One region of the Sideroxydans lithotrophicus ES-1 genome, then DNA from elsewhere that is predicted to be linked to it. Evidence: predicted binding sites of a transcription regulator. Region 1 holds the regulator's gene; each other region holds the start of a gene.

Evidence for each region. Region 1 encodes sigma-54, which starts transcription at its own class of promoters, with help from an activator protein. Its sites were predicted from a motif close to TGGCACNNTTCCTGCT; they were not measured.
Region 2: a site for sigma-54 is predicted at 2,850-2,865, ahead of SLIT_RS00325 (TorF family putative porin). Genes of this name have one in related genera too.
Region 3: a site for sigma-54 is predicted at 3,854-3,869, ahead of SLIT_RS00775 (CmpA/NrtA family ABC transporter substrate-binding protein). Genes of this name have one in related genera too.

Annotation. Positions count from the first base shown of each region.
Region 1 covers NC_013959.1:437,349-443,318, forward strand. Annotated here, with positions in the region: gene rapZ (RNase adapter RapZ) at 1-302, opposite strand, end outside; gene hprK (HPr(Ser) kinase/phosphatase) at 452-1,387, opposite strand; gene SLIT_RS02160 (PTS sugar transporter subunit IIA) at 1,541-1,996, opposite strand; gene hpf (ribosome hibernation-promoting factor, HPF/YfiA family) at 2,053-2,376, opposite strand; gene SLIT_RS02170 (RNA polymerase factor sigma-54) at 2,393-3,823, opposite strand; gene lptB (LPS export ABC transporter ATP-binding protein) at 3,854-4,576, opposite strand; gene lptA (lipopolysaccharide transport periplasmic protein LptA) at 4,573-5,160, opposite strand; gene lptC (LPS export ABC transporter periplasmic protein LptC) at 5,141-5,728, opposite strand; gene SLIT_RS02190 (KdsC family phosphatase) at 5,728-5,970, opposite strand, start outside.
Region 2 covers NC_013959.1:66,401-72,370, reverse strand. Annotated here, with positions in the region: gene SLIT_RS00340 (hypothetical protein) at 1-9, opposite strand, end outside; gene SLIT_RS00335 (ammonium transporter) at 104-1,606, opposite strand; gene glnK (P-II family nitrogen regulator) at 1,618-1,956, opposite strand; gene SLIT_RS00325 (TorF family putative porin) at 2,008-2,793, opposite strand; gene SLIT_RS00320 (accessory factor UbiK family protein) at 3,025-3,237, shown strand; gene SLIT_RS00315 (YifB family Mg chelatase-like AAA ATPase) at 3,244-4,734, shown strand; gene SLIT_RS00310 (bacteriohemerythrin) at 4,747-5,202, opposite strand; gene metH (methionine synthase) at 5,359-5,970, shown strand, end outside.
Region 3 covers NC_013959.1:165,179-171,148, forward strand. Annotated here, with positions in the region: gene SLIT_RS00760 (hypothetical protein) at 200-748, shown strand; gene SLIT_RS00765 (hypothetical protein) at 851-1,858, shown strand; gene SLIT_RS00770 (nitrate- and nitrite sensing domain-containing protein) at 2,208-3,473, shown strand; gene SLIT_RS00775 (CmpA/NrtA family ABC transporter substrate-binding protein) at 4,024-5,460, shown strand; gene SLIT_RS00780 (ABC transporter permease) at 5,517-5,970, shown strand, end outside.

The DNA.
Region 1 (5,970 bases):
CGCGTCTCGGAGAAGCGCTTCACCAGCGTCTCGTTCTTGGCGTCGAGGAAAAGCACGTGCACATCTACTTGTTGTTGCCGCAATTTTTCGATGTATTGCGGCAACAACAGGACGCTGTTGCCGCTGCGCACATCGACGCTGACCGCGACCTTCCTGATGCCGGCCAACTTCAGATTGTTGGTCAGCACATGCAGCAGTTCGGCGGGCAGGTTGTCCACGCAATAGTAGCCGCTGTCTTCCAGTACATTGAGAGCGACGCTCTTGCCGGAGCCGGATAAGCCGCTGATCAGGAACAGCTGCATAGTCTGCCTCTACTAATCTGCTGCGCAGCACGATTGCTGCGTCGCATGCTCGTTCAATCCTTGCCTACCTGTGAGGTATGTCTCGTCATTCACTGTGCGGCTCCTTGCACTCATGCTTGCTCGCGACGATTATTAGACGCATCCATTATTTACTGCTCCTGCATGTGCTGCTCGTGGCGCTCGATGAACTCCTTCATGGTGTCGATGCCGCGCTGCTGCAGCACGAAATTGCGTGCGGCGGCTTCCACCAGCACGGCGAGGTTGCGGCCCGCCATCACCGGGAGCTCCACCTTGCTGATCTTGATTCCCAGGATCTCCTCGACGCCGGAGGTGGGCAGGCGCTCCAGCTTGGACAGGTCGTCGAAGGGCGGGCGATACAGATGGACGATCAGTTTCAGGCTCTTCTTGCGGCGCACCGCCGTCTCGCCGAACATGGTGCGGATATTGAGCATGCCCAAGCCGCGCACTTCGAGGAAATCGCGCAGCAGGTCAGGGCAGCGGCCTTCCAGCGTTTCCGGCGAGATGCGGTACAGCTCGGTGATGTCGTCCGCCACCAGGCCGCTGCCGCGCGTGATGAGTTCCAGCGCCAGTTCGCTCTTGCCCACGCCGCTGTCGCCGGTGATCATCACCCCGACGCCGAGCACATCGAGGAACACGCCGTGGCGTGTGGTGGAATCGGCCAGTCCCTTGACGATGTAGTGGCGGATCATCCACATCAGTTGCACGCTGCCCAGCGGCGAGCGGAACAGCGGGGTGTGGGTGCGGTTGGCGAAATCCAGCAGGCCCTTCGGTATCTCGGTTTCCCCAGCCACGATCAGGCACAGCGGTTCGCCTTCTTCCAGCTGGGTCAGCGCGGTGGCCAGCTCCGCCGGAGAAAGCGCGTGCAGATAATCCAGTTCGGTGCTGCTCAGTACCTGCACCCAGTTCGGGTGGATCAGGTTCATGTGGCCGATCAGGCCGCGGTTGGAGGCGTTGACGACTTCGCTTTCCAGCACGCGATCCGTGCCTTTTTCGCCGCCCACCCAGACGAGGCTCAGGCGTTCCTGCTTGTCTTCGAAGAGTTGCTGGATATTGACCTGGGCCATTACAGATACCTCTTAAAAATCCAAAGTTTCGTCGTCATGCCGCGTTGCGCGCGAAAAATCTTGCTTACATATACCAACATATGCGGCGCTACGATTTGTCGCGCGCGCCTTGCCTGACTTAGAAATTTGAATTTTAAGAGGCATCTGTTGCATCTATCCTTGCCAGTCGGCGAACAGCTTCTGGATCGCGACCGGATCATCGGTGGCCTGCAGTTGGTCGCGGAAGGTCTTGTCGCAGAACATCTGCGCCAGTTCGCCCAGCAGTTGCAGATGCAGGTCGGTTGCCCGTTCCGGAACGAGCAGTACAAAAATGAAATTCACCGGCAATCCGTCCGGTGCGTCGAAGGGGATGGGGTTCTGCATCTTGACGAAGGCTGCCGCCGCATCGCGCAAACCCTTCACGCGACCGTGCGGGATGGCCACGCCCTGGCCCAATCCGGTGGAACCCAGCTTCTCGCGCGCGAACAGGCTGTCGAACACCTGGCTGCGGGCGATGCCCAACGTATTTTCGAACAACAGGCCGACGCGCTCGAACACCCGCTTCTTGCTGGCCGATTCGTTATCCAGCAGCACGCATTCCGGGGTCAGGATCTTACTGATTAGACTCATGCTGATTCACCATTGCGAAAAAACAGGGCAACCACTTCTGATTGCCCTGTGTTGTTTCATTCTGCAGCGCTGTGCTTGCCGGATTCGTCGTGGCGGCGTGCAGTGTGTTTTTCCTTGTGTTTCAGCACCTGGCGGTCCAGCGAATCGACCAATGCATCGATCGCGGTATACAGGTTGCTGTCTTCCGTCTCGGCGAAGATGTTCTTGCCGGAAACGTGGACGTTGGCCTCGGCCTTCTGCACCAGCTTGTCCACCGACAGGATCACGTTGATGTCGATCACGTTGTCGAAATGACGTTTGACCTTGTCCAGTTTGCTGAGCACATGCTCGCGGATGGCCGGGGTGATTTCGAGATGACGTCCTGTGAGGTTGAGGTTCATGGCCTGCTCCTTATGGTTAGAGTGATTTACGAAGATTTACCGGAAGGATGTTCATGCCCTCGCGGTATTTTGCCACGGTACGGCGGGCGACCAATATGCCCTGCTGTGCCAGGATTTCGGACATGCGACTGTCGGTGAGGGGGTGCTTGGCATCCTCCTCGCTGACCAGTTGCTTGATGAGTGCGCGGATGGCGGTGGAGGAGCACGCGCCGCCTGCTTCGGTGGCCAGACCGCTGCCGAAGAAGTACTTGAATTCGTAGATGCCGCGCGGGGTGAGCATGAACTTCTGCGTAGTCACGCGCGAAATGGTGGACTCGTGCAACTCGAGCTGTTCGGCGATCTCGCGCAGCACCAGCGGGCGCATGGCGATGTCGCCGTGCTCGAAGAACTGGCGCTGGCGCTCGACGATGGCCTGCGACACGCGCAGGATGGTCTCGAAGCGCTGCTGCAGGTTCTTGATGAACCAGCGCGCTTCCTGCAATTGGCCGGCCATCTCCTGCGCGTTCTTCTCGTTGCGCTGCTGCAGGATGTTGGCATACACCTGATTGATGCGCAGGCGCGGCATGGCCTCCGGATTCAGGCGTGCGCGCCAGATGCCGCCGTGGCGTTCCACCAGCACATCCGGCACCACATAGTCTGCCGCACGATGCTCGAAAGCAGATCCGGGTTTGGGTTGCAGATGCACGATCAGGTCCTGGGCGCAGCGCAGGGCATCGTCATCGCAGCGCAGGGTCTTTTTCAGTTTGCTGAAGTCGCGGGCGGCCAGCAGATCCAGATATTGGCTGACGATGGTCAAAGCCAGGTCCCGGCCCGGCACATCTTCAGGCATGTCGCGCAGTTGCAGCGCCAGGCATTCGCTCAGGTTGCGCGCACCGATGCCGGGGGCATCCAGATGCTGCAGCTGCACCAGCGCCGTTTCCAGGTCGTCCAGGGTGATATCCAGTTCCGGCGGCAGCAGCTCGACGATCTCTTCCAGCGGCTGCGACAGGTAGGCGTTCTCGTCCAGCGCATCGATGAGCAGGCCGACGATCTTTTTGTCGCGCGGATCCATCTGGCTCATGTTCAATTCCCAGAGCAAGTGCTCACGCATGCTGGGTTTTTCGGCAGCGACCTCCGAATAGCCGTCGTCCTCGTCATCCGGGCTGGAAGCGGAGGTCGATGAGAACGAGGGTTCCGGCCATTCGTTGCTGTCGTTGCGTGATTCCGCTTCGGCGGGCTCGCTGCTTTCGGCACTGCTGGATGGGGCGGGGGTATCGGTGCTGCTGTTGCCGCTGTAGGTCTGGTTGGTATTGTCGTCCTCGCGTTCGAGGAAAGGATTCTCGTCCAGCAGGCGCGCAGTCTCCTGATTGATCTCCAGCGTCGAGAGTTGCAGCAGCTTGATAGCCTGCTGCAACTGCGGCGTCAGCATCAGTTGTTGGGATTGTCTGAGTTGGAGAGAGTGTTTCATTACTGGTTTTGGCGTGTGTGCGGCGCTATCTTATAACTTGAAGTGCTCGCCCAGATACACCTTCCTCACGCCCTCATTATAGATGATTTCCTCGGGCTTGCCTTCGGCCATCACCGAGCCGGCATTGATGATGTAGGCGCGGTCGCAGATGCCCAGCGTCTCGCGCACGTTATGGTCGGTGATCAGCACGCCGATGCCACGCTCTTTGAGGAAGCGGATGATCTTCTGGATATCCAGCACGGCAATGGGGTCGACCCCGGCAAAAGGCTCATCAAGCAGGATGAAGCGCGGGTCGGTGGCCAGCGAACGGGCGATCTCGACGCGGCGGCGTTCGCCGCCGGACAGGCTGATGGCGGGATTGTCGCGGATATGGGTGATGTGCAGGTCGTTCAGCAATGCCTCCAGTCGTGCGTCCATCTCGGCGGGGGCATAGCCCTGCAATTCGAGCACTGCCTTGATGTTTTCGGTCACGGTCAGGCGGCGGAAGATGGAGGCCTCCTGCGGCAGGTAGGCCAGCCCGAGGCGCGCGCGGCGATGGATGGGCAAATGGGTGATGTCCTGGTCGTCGATGAAGATCTCGCCGCCATCGGCGGCGACGAGGCCGACGATCATGTAGAAGCTGGTGGTCTTGCCTGCGCCGTTCGGGCCCAGTAGTCCCACCACTTCGCCGCTCTTCACGGACAGCGAGACATCCTGCACCACGGTGCGGGCGCGATAACGTTTTTTCAGCGAGACGGTTCTGAGTTCGCTCATGGTTTTTGCTTTGAAAGGGTTGGGCTGGTCTGGATGGTGAGTGGCGCTGCCGAGCCGCTGGCCGGCTCTTTGGCCTTGGGCTGGATCACTGCGTGCGCTCGCCCTTTGTCGGGGTCGTTGAGGCGGGTCGGATCGCCGCTGACCTCGAACACCTCGGTACGGGTGCTGTAGGCGATGTGGTCGCCCTGTACGTCATCCTGGTCGCGCTTGACCCGGGCATGGCCGAAGAAATCCACCGTTTCGGTGCGTGTATCGTATTCGATGCGGTCGCCATAGCCTTCCATATACTGATCGGTGCCCTCGTGTTTCTGGCGGAAATTGGCGGGGCTGCCGGTGGCGGTACAGTGCTTGTTGCCCAGTTTATCCTGCGTGAGCACGATCTTCTCGGCCTGGATGAACAACGTTCCCTGGGTGAGTTCCACCTGGCCCTCGAACACGCTGGTTTGCTTCGCATCATCGATGACGACGCGATCCGATTCCACATGGATAGGTTTGTCGCGGTCTGCGTGTTCGGCGAGCGCAAGGTTGTTCCAGCCCATCAGCAGCAGGCTGCACAGTGCGGCATTAATTGCGGTTCGGCTCATGGTTGGCCCTGACGCGCGATAGCAATTTGACCGTGCGCGCTTGGTTGTCGAGTTCCATGCCGACGGCACGGATGATGTTGTACTGGTTCGTCATCACCACCGACTGGTTGGTCTCCGCCCAGTCGCGATCGGGCACGACATGCAGATAGCCGGTTACGAAACGCTGTTCGCCGAGGTCGCCGCTGGCCGGGCGCACGACATTTACGTCATCGTAAAGGTAGACGTCGTCTCCCTTGCTGGAGACCATGCCGGTCTGCGCCGAGGTGATGGTCGGCGGGCGGTCCGCATACAGGCTGGTGACCTTCGGCATCTCCAGATGGGTGCTGTCGTCGTCCGGGTAATGCCAGAGTTTTTCTGCCGAGAGCGTGTAACGCGGCCGGCCTTGCAGGTTCAGCGTGACGGCGGAGAAACTATCGACGACATAGTCGACATCGTGGCGTTGCTGGTTCTGGGCCTGGGTCAGGGGCTGTACCTGCTTATCGAGCCAGTAAGTGGCCAGCAACAGCAGCAGCAATGGCAACAATGGCAGCCATGAGCGCGCTTTGTCGAAGAACCGGTTTGCGAACATCACTTCAGGTAGGGCGCAAGTTGCGCCTCTAACGTGCCCTGTGCGCCGAGGATCAGTTCGCACACTTCGCGCACTGCGCCATGCCCGGCCTCGCGCTGGCTGACGTAATGCGCATGGTCGCGGACGATCTGCGGGGCCGCGGGAACGCTCAGCGCCAATCCGACGCGGCGCATCACGGGAAGATCGACCACATCGTCGCCCATGAAGGCAGCGGCCTCAGGTGCCAGCTTGAGTTCCGCCAG
Region 2 (5,970 bases), 370 kb from region 1:
TATTTCCATTTCGCCCGGCATGATGGTTCCCTGTTTGTATTGATCGTTCCATTGAAAAGGGCATCCGAAGATGCCCTTTTTATATGCTTAACTTGAGTGTTGCTTAGAGGTTGTATGCATTCTCGCCATGATCGGCCAGATCCAGACCCTCTTCCTGAGCTTCGTCACTTGCACGGATACCGATCGTATGCTTCAGGATCAGCAGGATCACGAAGGCAACGAAAGCGGACCAGACCAGCGAAGTACCGACAGCCCACATTTGCGAAACGAACTGTGCCGTAGCGTCGAAATCACCGACCTTGTTGGCTACATAGTCCCAAACGCCAGTACCGCCGAGAGCAGGATTCACGAAGATGCCGGTACCGAGGGCACCGATGATACCGCCGACGCAGTGCACGCCGAATGCATCAAGTGCATCGTCATACTTCAGTTTTGCCTTGAGTACCGTTACAGCGAAGAAGCAGATCACAGCTGCGGCTGCACAGATGATCATCGCACCGCCCACGCCTACGAAACCTGCTGCAGGAGTGATGGCTACCAGGCCAGCAACGATACCGGAACAGATACCCAGCAGGCTTGGCTTGCCTTTGACGATCCACTCGACCAGTGTCCAGGTGACACCCGCGACAGCAGTTCCGAACAAGGTATTGAAGAACGCCAAACCAGCCGAGCCGCTAGCTTCCAGCGCAGAACCTGCGTTGAAACCGAACCATCCCATCCACAGCATGCCAGTACCGATTGCGGTCATCATCAGGCTGTGAGGTGCCATTGGAACCTTACCGTAGCCTTTGCGTGGGCCAAGCATCAGAGCCGCAACCAGCGCTGCGATACCGGCATTGATGTGTACCACAGTGCCGCCAGCGAAGTCGATCGCACCTTTCTGGAACAGGAAGCCGGCATGGCTGGTGGCGACTTCGGCCGCCTTGGCGTCAGTATACGCATCGGGACCATCCCAGTACCACACCATGTGAGCAATCGGCAGGTAGGAGAAGGTGAACCACAGGATGCAGAAGATGATCATCGACGAGAACTTGAAGCGTTCTGCGAATCCGCCAGTGATCAGTGCAACAGTGATGGCAGCAAAGGTCAGCTGGAACATGCAAAATACAAAGTCAGGTATGTACTGTCCCTTGCTGAATGTGGCTGCAACGGCAGTCGTCGGATCGTCACCAGACATGAACAGCTTGTCGAGCGAGCCGATGAACGGTGCCAGCGCACTGCCCTCGTGTCCGGCAGTAAATGCGCCGCTGTAACCGTAAATCACCCAGAGCACCGCAACGACGCAGAAGATCGCGAAGCTTTGCATGACTGTCGACAGCGAGTTCTTCCTGCGCACCATACCGGCGTAGAACAATGCCAAGCCGGGAACTGTCATCAGCAGCACGAATGCGGTGGAAGTCATCATCCACGCGACGTCGCCTTTGTTGCAATCGAAGCCTTTGTCGCCGCATTTCGGCGCAGCGGCAGGGGCATCGGCAGCAGGGGCAGCTGCTGGAGCTGCTGTTGTAGCGGCCGCGGATGCCGGAGCAGCCTCGTCAGCATAGGCCGCGCCTGTCAGGCCGCACAGCATGGCCAGCAAGGCGAAAAGCGCAAATAGTTTTTTCATCTCATCGCTCCTTATAGTGCTTCCGGACCGGTCTCGCCGGTACGGATGCGGATCACTTGTTCCAGGTCCTGCACGAAGATCTTGCCGTCGCCGATCTTGCCGGTCTGTGCAGACTTCTCGATGGCCTCGATCACGCTGTCCAGCTGATCGGCCTTGATCGCTGCTTCCAGCTTGATCTTGGGCAAAAAGTCCACGACATATTCCGCACCGCGATACAGCTCGGTATGGCCCTTTTGCCGCCCGAAGCCCTTGACCTCGGTGACGGTGATGCCCTGCACGCCGATGGCGGACAGTGCTTCACGCACTTCGTCGAGCTTGAACGGCTTGATGATTGCAGTGACGATTTTCATATTCACTTCTCCTTGGGATTGAGAGGCGAGATTCCGCCTCTCATTGTTTATTTAGAACGAGTGAGTCAATGACACTGCAACAGCGCTCTTGCCCCAGTCCTTCGTCACGCCATTTCCGCTGGTGTAGGTGTAGTAGCCGCCGGACTTGGCGTTGGTGTTGGTGTAAGCCACACCCAATACATATCCGCTGAAATCCTTGGTCACGCCCACTTTGTAATCGGAGTAGGAAGGATCAAATCCAGCAGCGACCAGTGCGTCAGCAGAAGAACCTTTGTACTTTTGCTTGCCATAATGAGCCAGCAAGGTGAAGCCGCTGTCGCCAACCGCGTAGTTCGCGTTCACTTCGATGTAGCTGGTGCCTTTTGCATTGGGAACGGTCAGGAAATCGCCCAAAGCGTAGGAATACTTGGCCGAGATCCATTTGTAGCCGATGGAACCATATGCCTCAGCGGTATCGGCTTTTGCATAACCTGCAGGTGGTGTGTAGTCGCCCAGGTAGTTGTAACGGATCAGGCCCACATCGTAGGAATAGTCAGTTGCGAACGCGCCTCTGTATCCGCCGTAGGTATCCATTTCCAGGCTGGCATTGCCTGTAGCACCGCTACCGGTGATCCAGCCCACGTTGGAACCCCATACACCTGCATAGAATCCATTGCTCAGCGTAAGATCGATCCCGCCTTGCACTGCAGGCTTGGCCACGTTTTGCGTGATGCCGCGGAAGATATAGTCAGTTACGATGCCGATGTTGCTGGCGACAGTGTACGGAGCATCCGCTGCCAATACCGGCAACGCGAAAGAAGAGGCCAGAGCAGCGACAAGCAGTTTTTTCTTAAGCATGGTGTTTCCTTTCGTTAAGTGATTAAGTGGGATGACAGTATCCACGCATTTGTTACAGCAGAAACTGTGCCAATTACCGAAAACCGCGCCGATACTCGGTTTGCGCCATGATGGCAATTATTCAGGAAGCTCAGGCGCACCAAGTTCATGCACAAAAACGGTGCGGCGCACCCGGGCGGTGCACCCGTAATTTGCTACACTAGCGCCCTATCCATCACAGGGTCATTCATCATGCTGAACACCAAATTCTTTGAAGAGATGTCGTCCAAATTGAACGAGGCCGTTGCCAACAGCCCGGCCAGGGATTTCGAAAAGAATGCCCGCGCCTTGCTGGCGCAAGGCTTCTCCAGGCTCGATCTGGTCACGCGCGAAGAATACGACGTACTGGCACAGCGCCTGGAGAAACTGGAAGCACGCATCGCCGCCCTGGAAACGACAAAATAACCCGCCATGGGGCTGGCTGTACTCTACAGTCGCGGCCTTGCGGGCATGGATGCCGCGCTGGTCACCGTCGAGGTTCATCTCGCCAACGGCCTGCCCAACTTCACCATCGTCGGCCTGCCCGAAGCCGAGGTGAAAGAGAGCAAAGACCGCGTGCGCGCCGCTTTGCAAAACTGCCAGTTCGAATTCCCCAGCCGCCGCATCACCGTCAATCTCGCCCCGGCCGACCTGCCGAAAGAGAGCGGACGTTTCGACCTGCCCATCGCGCTGGGCATACTCGCTGCATCGGGGCAGATACCTTCCGACAAGCTGGCCGAGTACGAATATGCCGGCGAACTGGCGCTGACCGGCGAGTTGCGCGCGATACGCGGTGCGCTGGCGATGACCTACCGCGCCTCGGACTCGGGCCGCGCTTTCATCCTGCCTGCCGTGAACGCAGCGGAAGCCGCGCTGGTGGAAGATGCCGCAGTCTATCCCGCGCAATCGCTGCTGCAAGTCGCCGCGCATCTGGCCGGGCGCGAGGCGCTGGAACGATATATCCCCGATACGCAAGCCGTCCTTCCGCATTATCCGGACATGCGCGAGGTGAAAGGCCAAGCGCAGTGCAAACGCGCGCTGGAGATCGCCGCCGCAGGCGGACATAGCGTGTTGATGTCCGGCCCGCCCGGCACGGGCAAGAGCATGCTGGCAGCGCGTTTCCCCGGCATCCTGCCGCAGATGACGCAACAGGAAGCACTGGAGAGCGCGGCCATGCAATCGCTGGGCGGCATGTTCGAAGTGGAGAACTGGAAGCGGCGGCCTTACCGCGCGCCGCACCATACGGCCTCCGCTGTAGCATTAGTCGGGGGCGGCAGCAATCCGCGCCCGGGCGAGATCTCCGTCGCCATGCACGGCGTGCTGTTCCTGGACGAGTTGCCGGAGTTCGACCGCGGCGTGCTGGAAGTATTGCGCGAACCATTGGAAAGCGGACGCATCACCATCTCGCGCGCAGCACGCCGTGCCGATTTCAAGGCACAGTTCCAGCTCGTCGCAGCCATGAACCCGTGCCCGTGCGGTTATCTTGGCCACTACAACGGCAAGTGCCGTTGCACGCCGGATCAGGTGTCGCGCTATCGCGGCAAGATATCCGGGCCGCTGCTGGACCGCATCGATATCCAGATCGAAGTGCCTGCCGTGCCGCAGGAAGATCTACTCAGACAGGCCGATGGCGAAAACAGTATGGCGATACAGGCAAGGGCGGAAACGGCACGCCAGCGGCAACTTGCACGGCAAGGGAAGCCCAACGCGCAACTCTCCGTCACCGAGATCGAGACGTGGTGTGCACCAGATGCACAAGGCGAGGCGTTGCTGCGCCAGTCCATCGCCCGTTTGAACCTTTCAGCACGCGCCTATCATCGGGTGCTCAAGGTGGCACGTACGATCGCCGACCTGGCAGGCAGCGAAAGCATCCAGATCGGGCACATCGCCGAGGCGGTGCAATTCAGGCGCATGAGTTTTTAAGCATTCTGCTCGTCAACCGAACAGGCGTGCGAACAACCCTTTTTTGTTTTCTACAAAATCCTTCTGGTGCTGCAGGTATGCCTTCACCGCCTCGACATAATCGGCATCGTCGCGCTTGATGTGATTGAACAACCAGGTGACCAGCAGGCTATTCAGTCCTTTGGAAACATCTTCGCCTTTGTCGTATCTGGCCTGAAAATCGGACACGCGCTGAGTGAACAGGTCGTGTACCTTCTTATGCGACTTGGCAAAAGGATAGTTCGCCTCTTCCTGCAAACTTTCCTCGAAGCCGAAATGCGAGATCGTGTAATCCACCAGATCGTTGATCAAGTAGCCGATCTCTTCCCTCGAATGACCGTTGGAGCGGGCATCGTCCAACTGATTGATGTATTCCACGATCCTGCGGTGTTGCTGATCGATCACTTCGATACCGACATTGAGCTGCGACGTCCATATGAACTTAGCCATTGATCCTCCTGACCTGATTGCATGTCGTACATTGCTTCATGCGGCTGATTTCCGGGACATACAATAACCGCACGAATAGTATTGATTAATTCGGGCTGCATCAAGCGGGGATTGCCGACATGCTAAAATCCGCGACCTTTTATCGACTTACGCACCATGAGCCAAGCAACACACCCCATTGAACAGCTCCTGCAACGACGCATCCTGATCCTGGACGGGGCTATGGGCACCATGATCCAGCGCTACAAGCTGACCGAGGCGCACTATCGCGGCACCGAGCTGTTCGGCAACTACCAGGGCGAACGCAGGACCTTCGCCGACCACCCGGTGGACCTGAAGGGCTGCAACGACCTGTTGCTGCTTACCCAGCCGCACATCATCGGCGGTATCCATCGTGAGTATCTGGAAGCCGGGGCGGACATCCTCGAGACCTGCACCTTCAATTCCACCTCGGTGTCGATGGAGGACTACGAGCTTGAACGGCTGGCGTACGAACTGAACGTCGCCGGTGCAAAGCTGGCGCGCGGACTGTGCGACGAATTCTCCACTGCGGACAAACCGCGCTTCGTCGCCGGCGTGCTGGGGCCAACCGGGAAAACCGCCTCCATCTCGCCGGACGTGAACGATCCCGGTGCGCGCAACATCACGTTCGACCAGCTGGTGGAAAGCTACGCCGAGGCCGTGCGCGGCTTGCTCGACGGCGGCGCGGACATGCTGATGGTCGAGACCATCTTCGACACGCTGAACGCCAAGGCAGCGCTGTTCGCC
Region 3 (5,970 bases), 270 kb from region 1:
GGGAATATAAATGCGGGCACATCAGACGGGTCTTGGCAGATTGCTAAATGTGCCATTTGTGATTATTGATTAACGTTTGCATAACAAATTGATTTGCCTGCAAGGAATATCTCGTTGATAGCGTTTATCCAAGAATGTTGCATGGCCAATTGAAGAACTTTGGTTGTAAGTTTTCAATTTATTAAGAGGAGATGTATTAATGAATCGCATATTTATGTTTGTAATGGCAGCAGCCTCCCTATTTTTATTAAGCGGCTGTCAAACATACTATGACGCATCTTATAAATATAGTTGGGATGAGCAACAGAACTTGGCTAGACCAAAAATAATGCCAGGACAAAAAGCTTATGTATGGGCGGGAACGAATGTTTTGCACGCTTTAGAGGAAACCGGACTCTTTTCTTCAGTTGAAGAGGCGCCTAGTCGACAACCGGTCCCGAACGGGATTTATATCTCAATGGTGACAGTTGACAACAAGTGGGAATCTGGAAGCTTCTTGGGAGCTTTGCTTACCTTGGGGTCGCTTGGATTAATTCCAAACTACAACGGAGGCGAGACCACGCAAACTGTCGAAATTGAAGTTTATCAAAATGGAGCGCTCTTAATGAAAACCGAAGCGACTATCCTATTAACGACAATGTCAGGGTTCACAGCCCCGCTGATTGCCGACGAGGATAAGGCGTATAAGAAAGAATCCAAACTATTAGTTAGGAAAATGATATCCGAACTAAATAGAACAACTAAATAGCAAAGTAGAGTAAAGAAAATTCCAATCCCCTGTAATGCATGCGTCTCAAACGCGCCACTAGTCAAACGTCATATGAATCTTAATGGCTAAGGTGAATAAAAAATGGACAATATGAAAACATTAATTTTGATCGTCTCAATTTACTTACTGGCTGGTTGTGCTGAGGTAGAGGTGCCGCATTACGCATCTATTTCCGCCCCGGTCGCTTTGGCCGACAAGGAGGGGTGGTATCACTTTGCGGGTTTAGACTTTAAGGGAGTGCTGAGTAATGGAAGGCCGGATGGTATTGGTACTTGTCGGAGCTACTATAATCTAGAGGGGTATAACGAAAAGAAAGAGTCTCCGTGTGAGTTTAAAAACGGCGGGCGTATAGACGAACTGCATCGGATGCGCATGGAACAGGTTGCGATTAATCTGAAGAAGACCCAGCAACGGGAGGATCAAGAAAGAGCAGAACAAGAAGCAGAGCGTATTCGGCAAAATAACGAATCGGTTCGCGCCACTGATGGAGCAATGAGGGCGGGTTTTCAGCAATTCCAGAGCCAACTTAATGATTATGCGCAGCAAGACCAGGCTAATGCGCGTCAAATAAAGCAACTTCAAGATAGGGCTATCCAGCAGAAGCAGGCCGATATTGATGCAGAGGAGAGAAGTCGAGCGCAACGTGCAGAACGAGAGGCCAAGGAAAAGCGTGCTGCCGATGAGTTGATGGACAGAGCACGCAACTCGTCATCTATGCAGTCCAATTCGGGTGGCTCTACCAATGTCTATGGGGGAGGGGTAACGCCTGCTGTAATTGGAGCTACAGTGCAGGGCGAGCATTCCACCAACCAAACACGCAGGAAAAAATATGTTCATGATGGCTTCAATGACAATGGGGCCAGGGCTGCCAGGCCCGAACTTGCGATTGAGCAAGATATCGCCCAACTTAAGAGAGAAGCGGAAAAATGGGTTGCAGAAAGAAGGCATAACGGGAGTGTGCCTATACATGGCGTGATTACGGACATGCGGGTAAGAGAAGGTTGTACTGCTTATAAACAACTTGATGATGCCGGCGGTTACTGGGCGAAGTGTATCCTTGACATCACGTACGAGGGGGACGATTTGTAGAACGTATATATAATAATATTGGGTCGAACTGCATTGTTTACAAACTCAGGCATCGGTTTCTCTGTTATTGCACCATGCTCGAGATATTGACGCAGATTATTTTTATTAAGGGATAGGCAACTGCACTTCCCAGTGCCCAGATTCACTTCTTCCGGCGCACCACCTCAAAGCTCCCTCATTCCGTAAGGGAGTTTTCATTTTTCCTTAGCGTTCATATCCGATGAATATGGACATTTTCAGTTGCTGGCAAGGGCACGGTCAGTGAGTTATCGGAAAACGCTTAGGGCATATCTGATTTGATGGCACATGGTTTGCTTATGATTGAACATCATTCAGTCATAAGCAAACCATGAAATTGTCAGCGGAAAAGATCGTCCTGCTTGCCAAACAACTCCAGATCGAGGAGTTAAAGCACTTGGCCGCAATGTCGCAGTTCGTCGGCGTAGTCGGCCACTTGATTCACAATCTGCAGGCCGAACGCGGTGCATCAGGCATCTTCCTCGCCTCGGCTGGAGATCGCTTTGCCGACATACGCCTGGAATTGGCCGCGGAATCCGAGTCAGTGGAGCGCGAATTGCGGACTGCGTTCGAGCCGCAGTTGAAGCGAGCCATCTATGGCAACGCAAGGCTTCTGCACCTGATGGCCTGGGTTCTGCTCGGTCTGGATGAACTTCCCGAACTCAGAATACGAATCAGTGAACAGAAGCTGACTGCGGATGACTCTATCGCAGCATTCAGCCGCCTGATCGCCGGCCTGGTTTCCCTGATCTTCGAGGTGGCTGATTCCACGGTCGATCCGCGCATATCCAGCTTGTTGGTCGCGTTCTTCAATCTGGTTCAGGGCAAGGAGCTGGCAGGCAGAGAGCGTGCGGTCGGGGCGTTGTCCTTCGCCTCAGGCATCTGCGACGATGTCCACCAGCAAAGAATCTTGCATCTCATCGACGCCCAGGAACGCCACTTCCAGGTATTTGGTGAATTCATAGAAGAGCAGCTGATGGCCCAGTGGCAGGAAGTCCAGGATGCATCCTGCATCGCGCAGCTGGAGCGCATGCGGCGGATGTTGTGCAATGCCAGGCAGACCACCGCCCTCGACGCAAATCTGAGCGATAAGTGGTTCGAAACATGCAGCGAGCGCCTGACAGCAATCTGGTCTATACAGTGCACGCTGGTGGACCGCCTTGAAGAACTCTGCGCTTCGCTTGTCAACGAGGCTGAGTCCGATTTGCAGGATTCGGAAGGACTGCTCAAGGCGCTTCGCGAGCACCCGCCCGCGAGCGCCGAGTTGGCCGACAAATTCTTTAACCCCGCCATACCAGTCGAGAATGCACTGAGCTTTGTGGCACATGCCGGTGGTGAAGCCGGTCAGAGACGGTCGATAGTCGACGTGCTGCAGGCTCAGTCCCAGCGGCTGGCCGGCATGGAGACCGAGCTGGTTGCGGCACGGCGCGCGCTGGACGAGAGGAAAACCATCGAGCGTGCCAAAGGTATCCTGATGGCGCGCTTCAATCTCAGCGAGGATGCTGCTTACAAAAGATTGCGCAATGCATCCATGGAGCAGAACCGGCGACTGGCGGATGTGGCCGAAGCGGTTCTGACGCTCGCAGCGGTTTCCTGAATTCCGCACAAACTCGGGGCAGTGCCGATCTCAAACGCACCATACAGGAGCTGAAAACTCCCATTGAGTATTTCAATGATCCGGGAATCTGCCCTATGGCGCAGACTCCCGGATCGGCACGAAAACTACAAATATCCAGCAACAGGCCAAGTTAATGATGGTTTTGACCCGGGCGGCGATGTCATCCTGTCCGTATCGTGCCAACGGATATACAAAGAATTCAGTTTGAATATACGCGCATAAGGGGTGCACATTTGTGGCCACCAAATAAAGTCATGCACCAATTCAGTTCGTTAAATCATGCTAATGAAACTCAAAGAAAAACGGAGAATCATTCTATCTTGCTGATTGCATAGGCAATAGACGTACCCGCCAAGTTGTGGCACGACTGTTGCATCGCAATTGTCAGTAGCGAACCAATGGCGGTTCGGAAAATGAGTACAAGGACAAAGGCGTCCCACTGCGCAAATGCGTAGTCGGACGCTTTTTTATTAGATCGTTTAAAGATGTTGTCTTTTATATATGGCGGTTAATTCAAGGAGAACGCAACATGAAAAGTGAAACTACAAATGGAACGGCCGTTTCCGTAAACGGCAACTGTAAACCTCGTCGCGGATTTCTTAAAAGTACGGCAATCGTTGCGTGTGTGCTCGCACTGAATTGTGTTGCGCCGCTAGGCCTGTCCGACGCTAAAGCCGCAGTCGGCAAAGCCGAACAGACTTCCTTGAAATTCGGTTTTATCAAGCTCACCGATATGGTGCCGCTGGCAGTCGCCTACGAGAAAGGCTACTTCGAGGACGAGGGGCTGTCAGTCACGCTGGAAGCGCAGGCAAACTGGAAAGTGTTGCTCGATCGAGTAGTCACCGGCGAACTGGATGGCGCGCATATGCTTGCCGGTCAGCCGATTGGGGCCACCATCGGCATAGGCACCAAAGCCGACATCATCACTCCGTTCAGCATGGACATGAATGGCAATGCCATCACTGTTTCCAATGCCGTGTGGACCGAGCTCAAGAAAAAGCTGCCTATGAAGGATGGCAAGCCGGTACATCCGGTCGATCCGAAGTACCTCAAGGAAGTTGTCGACGAATACAAGGCACAGGGCAAGGCATTCAAGATGGGGATGGTGTTCCCGGTATCCACACATAATTACGAATTGCGCTACTGGCTTGCGGCAGGCGGAATGAATCCCGGCTACTACGCGCCGACCAAGGGCGATACCAGTGGGACCCTCAAGGCGGACGTGCTGCTGTCGGTCACTCCGCCGCCTCAGATGCCGTCAACTATGGAAGCCGGCACGATTGACGGTTATTGCGTCGGGGAACCGTGGAACCAACAGGCAGTGTTCAAGGGGATAGGCGTGCCGGTCGCAACCGATTACGACGTGCAGAAAAACAATCCGGAAAAGGTTTTCGGCGTATCCAAGAAGTGGGCGGATGCGCACCCCAATACGCTTGTGCACATCGTGAAGGCGCTGATCCGTGCCGGATACTGGCTTGACGCGCAGAACGACGGGAACCGTATGGAAGCGGTCAAAATGATCTCGAAACCGAACTACGTTGGTGCCGACGAAAAGGTGATCGCCAACAGCATGACCGGTACCTTTGAATATGAAAAAGGCGACAAGCGTCCCGCACCTGACTTCAACGTATTCTTCCGCCACAACGCAACCTATCCCTACTACAGCGATGCGGTCTGGTACCTGACGCAGATGCGCCGCTGGGGCCAGATTGCGGAAGCCAAACCGGACAGCTGGTACATCAAGATTGCCAAAGAGGTCTACCGTCCGGACATATATGCCACTGCAGCAAAGGAGTTGATAGCTGAAGGCAAGATGAAGGCGTCCGACTTCCCCGATTTTTCCAGGGAGACCGGCTTCAAGGGACGGGAAGACGGTTTCATCGACGGCATTGTTTACGATGGGCGCAAGCCGAATGCGTATATCGACAAGTTCAAGATTGGCTTGAAGGGCAACGAACAGCCGTAAATATAGTGAATGCGTCCCGGCAGTTGCCGGGATGCAAATGACTGCGTGGAGTACTCATGAACACAATACAACCAACACCATCCATCAGGCGACGTGTGTCCGCATTGTTGCAACCCGACTCCAGCGGCGAGCCGGTGTTGCGGGTGATATTTCGCACAGTGCTGCCGCCTTTGCTGGGTATTTTCATCTTCCTGGTCTTGTGGGATGTCGGAGCCAGCCATGTCCACACGTCGCTGGGCACATTACCGGGACCGGTTGCGGTGATGAAACAGGCTGGCAACCTGTATCAGGAATATCAAGACGAGCAGGGACGCAAAGCTGCGTTCGAAGAACGCCAGAAGGAACGCAAGGCTGAATTCCAGGCCACGAACCCGGGGCAGCAATTCGATGAGATAAAGTACACCGGCCAGCCGACCTACCTGGATCAGATCTTCACCAGCCTCTACACGGTGTTCGTCGGGTTCTTCCTGGGGACGATCATCGCCGTGCCGCTCGGTATCCTGTGCGGTT